2 regions of the Blautia sp. NSJ-175 genome follow, and region 1 is predicted to be linked to the other one. Evidence: a T-box and tRNA genes for the amino acid it is inferred to sense, from the RefSeq annotation. Region 1 holds a T-box; the other holds one or more tRNA genes.
What was found. A T-box is a leader RNA that pairs with one kind of tRNA and senses whether it is charged. The one in region 1 lies ahead of MUB35_RS04240 (proline--tRNA ligase), so its partner is inferred to be a tRNA-Pro.
Positions count from the first base shown of each region.

Region 2: it has a tRNA-Pro gene. The T-box ahead of MUB35_RS04240 (proline--tRNA ligase) is inferred to sense a tRNA for this amino acid. The anticodon was not compared.

Region 1 covers NZ_JALIFQ010000002.1:133,577-136,841, forward strand. Annotated here, with positions in the region: gene MUB35_RS04240 (proline--tRNA ligase) at 1-1,718, opposite strand, end outside; T-box leader at 2,128-2,395, opposite strand; gene MUB35_RS04245 (glycoside hydrolase family 3 protein) at 2,568-3,265, opposite strand, start outside.
Region 2 covers NZ_JALIFQ010000017.1:25,184-28,448, forward strand. Annotated here, with positions in the region: gene MUB35_RS22020 (hypothetical protein) at 1-1,475, opposite strand, end outside; tRNA gene MUB35_RS22025 (tRNA-Pro) at 1,651-1,724, shown strand; gene MUB35_RS22030 (AEC family transporter) at 1,792-2,739, opposite strand; gene MUB35_RS22035 (LacI family DNA-binding transcriptional regulator) at 2,975-3,265, opposite strand, start outside.

The DNA.
Region 1 (3,265 bases):
CATCCTCTCCCAGACAATTCCTCAATCAGCACTGCAATCTCCTTTTTAACATCCTGAAGCGCCGCTTTCTTCTGAACATTTTTATCCCTTGTCACGATCTCGCAGCACCCTTCTTTCATATTTCTCGGGCTGACGATCACACGCACAGGCACACCCATAAGATCCGCATCTGAGAACATAACCCCGGCGCTCACTTTCCTGTCATCATAGAGCACCTCCACGCCCTGCCTCTGAAGGTCTTCATACAGCTTATCCGCAAATGCTTTCACTTCCTCATTATCCGGCCTTACACAGCACAGATGCACCTGCCAGGGAGCAATGGCCATAGGCCAGATTGGCCCGTACTCATCATGATGTGCTTCACACACGGAGGCTGCCAGCCTTCCGATCCCTATCCCATAACACCCCATCAAAGGATACTTTTCCTTCCCATCTTTATCCAGATACTGCATCCCCATACTCTCCGTATACTTTGTACCGAGCTGAAAAATATTTCCCACCTCAATACCTCTGCATACCTGAATCGTATGCTTACCGCATCCGGGACACACGCCGCCCTCTGAAATCTTGGCAAAATCATGATACTCCGCCTGCGGGCAGTCCCTTTCCATACAAAGTCCTGTATAATGATGTTCCTCCACATTACCGCCGCAGGAGAGATTCATTCCCCCCTGCAAAGACCTGTCATAGAGCACCGTAAAATCCCCCTGCAGATCATAAGGCCCGATAAATCCGGGATGCAGTCCGGATTCCTTCGTTATTTCCGCCGGACGAATCTCACTTTTCAGGAAATTGGTAACCTTTGTCTCATTCACATCCAGATCCCCGCGGATAAACAGCACCACAAACTTGTCATCCGAATTCTTCTGATACACCACAGCCTTACAGGATTTCTCCTCAGGCATCCCCAAAAATCCGCACACATCCTCAATCGTATGAATATCCGGTGTGTACACCAGTTTCAGTTCCTCCTGCACATCATCCTGCGGATTCTCAACAATACTCTCAGCCATCTCCACATTAACCCTGAACCCGCATTCCGGGCAGACCGCAACAGAGTCCTCCCCCACAGGAGTCAGCAGCATAAATTCATGAGACAGACTGCCGCCCATCATCCCCGAATCCGAAGCCACGGCAATCGTCTCCGGAATCCCGGCCCTTGCAAAAATCCTCTCATAAGCATGATAACACTTCTGATAATATTCCTCCAGGTCCTCCTGAGAAGTATGGAATGAGTAAGCATCCTTCATTGTAAACTCTCTCACCCGGATCAGCCCTGCCCTCGGCCTTGCCTCATCCCTGAACTTTGTCTGGATCTGATAAATCATAAAAGGATACTTAGCATAACTCTTTCCATACTCCCGCACCAACTGCACCGAAGCCTCCTCATGTGTCATCCCCAGTACCATCTTACTCCCATTTCTATCCGAAAACCGCAGCAGCTCACTCCCCACACTCTCATATCTCCCCGACTCCTCCCAAAGCGAGGCTGGCATAACAACAGGAAACTGCACCTCCTGCCCATCAATCCCATCCATTTCCTCCCGAATAATCCCCTCAATCTTCCTGCAAATCCTCCTCAACGGCCCAAACTGCGAATAAATCCCATTCCCCACATACTTCATATACCCGCCTCTCACCATCAAAGCATGGCTGTCGATCACACAATCCGCCGGCCTCTCCCGAAACCTTTCCCCCACAACTTTCTCCATCTTCATAACACTCTTCCTCCATTCACATTTTTTTATTTCATATATCTAAATCTACCAACTATTCAGCACCCCTCACATCTAAAGGCAAAATCCATCCTGAATTGCATCTAACAATGGAATTATCGCTTGCTCACATAAAACAACCTCCCGCCCTCACCCTGCACGAAGTGCTTTTTTCTGCCGCCGCTGTCCCATCGGTTCCGGGCAACGTGGTGTGTTGCAGTGCCGTATGCATTCCGAAGCTACACCGAGGGTATTTCGTCCGTCTGAGCCGTACAACCCATTGTTCGTCTCAGGCGGACGAAATACCCTCGGTGTAGAATTCGGCTGCATACAAACGCAACACACCACGTTGCCCGGAACCGATGGGACAGCGAGCGGCAGAAAAAACAAAAACCCTGAACCAGCTAAGCCAGTTCAGGGCGAATACTCAAATATCCGTGTTACCACCTGAATTCAGAATTTCCATTCTGCTCTCTCCAAGTACAGGACGCCATCCATCCAAAGATCATCAGCCATCCGATACTCCATCCCCATAACGGAGGATACCCGTCATAACCTACTCGTCACCTTTCAGCCTGCAGCTCAAAGACCGGTTCAGCGCCCCTCCATAAAGCCTCGCACCACCCGGCTTCTCTCTGCAACGTCCAGACACGCTTACTATCTCTTCTCAACGCCTTTCTCTTGATTCCGAATCTTATCACAAAACCGCATCCATGTCAACGATATTAAAAACAAAACCGCTGCTAAAAGCCGCCTGTGATTACCATTTACACGTTCCTGTCCCGCAGGGTATATTCAGGCCGATGGCATCAAAATTCCAAATCAGCAAGTACACAGTCCCGTCCAGAATATTTAATCCACTTTCAATATCATCCCCAATATCCTCTCCGCGCACTTCTCCATCTCTTCCCTGCTCACGAATCCCTTCTCCTTAGCCTCCAGAATCCTGTCAGGATAACCACATCCCATCTTGATATCTCCCCCGGCCTTTACTTCCAGATAATGCTCCGCGTGATTCCACCAGTCCGTAGTCACCATTCCCTCGAAGCCCCACTCTTCTCTGAGGATTCCGTTAAGCAGTTCCGGGTTACAGGAAGTGGGATATCCATTCATCAGATTATAGGATGTCATCACTGTCCAGGGCTGGGCTTCCTTTACCGCGATCTCGAATCCTTTCAGATAGATTTCCCTGAGCGCCCTCTCCGACACCCTGGAATCGCTGTCCTTCCTGTTAGTCTCCTTATTGTTGCAGCAGAAATGTTTCATGGACGCCCCGATATGCTGAGACTGGATGCCCCTGATCATAGCTGCTCCCATTTTTCCTGATACCAGCGGGTCCTCGGAATAATATTCAAAGTTTCTTCCGCACAGGGGACTTCTGTGTATATTCATAGCCGGGGTAAGCCAGACACCGATATTATTTTCCTTCACTTCAGCCGCTCCTGCTGCCCCTGCCTCAAATACTATCTCCGGATTCCAGGTACAGGCCAGCAGTGTGGCGCAGGGCCATGCCGTCGTATAGACACCGCACTCCTCCCTGATTCTCAGTC
Region 2 (3,265 bases), on a different contig from region 1:
TCTGTCCGTGAAGGGGCGACCGGCTCCATTCTCTGCTCAGATCGTTCCTCCTGTCCTGTTTCCGGCTCATCCTCCTCATAATGCTGTGGAAAATAAGTTCCCCTCTCATTTATACGAGGCGGCATGTAAGGGTCCCCCTCTGTCCGGGACGGCATTGCCTGCCTTCTTTCCTCTGTTTCAGAAGATTCATTGGAACGGTTCTCCTCCATGCGTCTGTCCGGCGCGGAAGTCTCATTATCCCGTCCTATGACTGGTGGATAGCCCCAATCCCGGTGGCCTGCATTCGAGGAATTACTCCTCTCTTCCCGGTTTCTATCAGGAGTATTCATACCTCCCTGTCTGAATGTATTGGACGGATATCTGCCCTGCCAAGGAGTGTCATCCATGGAATTATTCCTTCCGGCTCGGTTACCATCCACAGCATTATTTCCCGCTTCCCAGTCCGCCTCTATGGCATTCTCCCTCTCTGCGCGGTTTCCTCCCACGGCATTGTTTCCCGCTTCCCAGTCTGCCTCCATGGCATTTTCTCTTTCCGTACGGTTTCCTCCCATGGCATTGTTCCCGTCTGCACGATTTCCCTCCATGGCATTGCCTGTCTCTGCACGGTTTCTTTCCATGGCATTCCCTGCTTCTGCACGGTTTCTTTCCATGGCATTCCCTGCTTCTGCACGGTTTCCTTCCATGGCGTTCCCTGCCTCTGCACGGTTTCCTTCCATGGCGTTCCCTGCCTCTGCACGGTTTCCTTCCATAGTATTTCCTCTCTCTGCACGGCCAGCATCCGTTGAATCCGTTTCTATTTCCACTGTTGTGTCTGTGCGGTAATCCATTTCCTCCAGATTATCATCCGGGCTCTCCCCGCTGAACAGATTAACTGTCTCTTCAGAATGCTCCGCTAACGGCAGGGAACCCTCTTCATCGTCCAGAGCAACTGGCCCCTCTGCTTCCATGAGCGCCTCCGCTGCTGCAACACCCTCCGGCAGTTCATCCTGCACAGCCTCCGGTCCTGTCTCTAGCTCCTCTTTCTGCATATTATTATTTGTCTCAGGGGCTCTGTCCGCATTCCGGGATCTGTCCTCCTGCATTCTCGGGAGCCTGATTTCTTCCAGGCGCACAGGACGATCATCCCACCCTGTACCATACATGATTCCATCTCCGGTCAGCATGACCAGACCGCTCAGGTCGTTCAGTCCGTACGCAGTGCCTCCCATTCCCTGATCCGGTACTTCCGTCTGAAACTGGACCGTATCACCTGCCAGGTCACATTCTCCAAGATAAATGCCTTCACATCCGTCGCTTTTTCTCACAAACCCGTAAATTTTACAGGGTGCCTCCTCTTTTCCATAGATTCCTTGAAGCCGATAGTTCATGCGGCACTTACCATCCCGGGCCTCTACTTTGATAAATCCCTTCCCATTTCCTTTCTTTCCATCCGGGTACTCATATACATACGCAACAAATCGCCGATATCCAGCCAAATTTTCTTTCTCCAATACCAATTATTCCGTAAAGTATATGAGCGAAAAAAACATTTAGAACTCTGCATAAAACCCGGATGAAAAAGTTTTTGAAAAAAATGCAAAAATATGTTGACATTTCTGCCGCCATTATATATAATAACAAATGCTGAATGACACAGCCGAAACAAAATAACGAAGCGTGGCTCAGTTTGGTAGAGCGCTGCGTTCGGGACGCAGAGGTCGCGTGTTCGAATCACGTCGCTTCGACTTTCAGCAGAAGCATCGGAAACGTAAAGTTTCCGGTGCTTTTTTCTTGCCCAAAAACAAGGACCTCTCAATTGAGAAGCCCCATCTGTCTCAGTATAAATATAGTAACAAACAATGTAAATATAGAAACAGCACTGCTGAAAACCACAAGCTGCCCTGCAAGCTGTTCATCTGCTCCCGCCTGCTGGGCCATGATATAGCTTGACACCGCGACCGGTGTCTGGTAAGCCAGCAGTGCCGCCAGCAGGTCTGAATTACGATATCCCATTGCAACAACCATAGGAATAAAGATAAGTGGCAGAATCACCATCTTGACCGCAACTACCCCTCCGGCAATTTTCAAGTTCCCCCTCACTTTAGAGAAATCAAAGTCTCCTCCCAGGATCAAAAACGCAATGGGTGTCGCCAGTTTTGCCAGATCATTCAGCGTGGTGTCTGCAGCCTTGGGAAGTTTAAAGCCCAGAAGCGAGGCAATGATTCCCAGAACCGATGCGATGATCAGCGGATTTTTCAGAATCCCCACAAGAACCTTCTTAAAGTCCCGCTCCCTCTTTCCTCCGAAAAAGGACAGCGCGATCACTGCCAGAAAATTATACATTGGCACCAGAACCGCGCTTAAAATAGCGGCAGTCACCGTATTGGCCGAACCATACATATTCTCCACCACCGCCACTCCGAATATGACGTAGTTGCTCCTGAAAATCCCCTGGATCACCACGCCCTGCTGGTTTTCCTTTTTCACAACTTTAGGTACAATGAGACATAAAAGAACAAATAAAAGAAGCAGACTACCTGCCGCAAAAAAACAAAGCCCGCCCTGCATCTGCTCCCTGATGTTGCTCTGATATATATTTTTAAACAGCATACAGGGCAAAAATACTTTAAATACAAGGGAATTTGCTTTTTTCAGCAGGTCTTTGTCTGCAAGATCCGTATAATTAGCTATTGCGTAGCCTATCACCATCAGGAAAAATAATGGGGCGATGACATTAAAAGACAATATGATATTTTCCATTTCTGTTCCTCCCGGCGGTTTTATCCGCATGATTGTCTATTATACGCTCTTCTCTCTGCCTGCACAATTCCCTTCCCGCACGGTTTTAAATATTTTTGCTGTCACCCTGTGCCCCACTTCCGTGACGATTCATTGCTTCATTATGTCTTACGATCAGTGAGACAGCGCTTTTACTTTCTTTCACCTCTTTTTTACCCATACGGAAAAGGGCTAAAAAACAGAGGCCTGAATAAAATCATTCAAGCCTCTTCACACTTTCCCTTTCACTTAAACTGGAAGGTATGGCGATCTTCATATGCGGCGTTCCGCTCTCCAGCAGTCCCCGCCTCAAAAGTTTCACTGCCTCCTGGGCCATCTCTTCCAGATGAATGCTGATACTGGAAAGCTGTGGCTGCATCAGGGTTGCAAGTACTGTGTCGTTGTAACTCAAAATGCTGAAGTCCTCAGGTACCCGGTACCCCATCTGCTGCACCCCCTGCATTACACCAATAGCTGTGGCCTCATTAAAAGTAAAAAATGCTGTGGC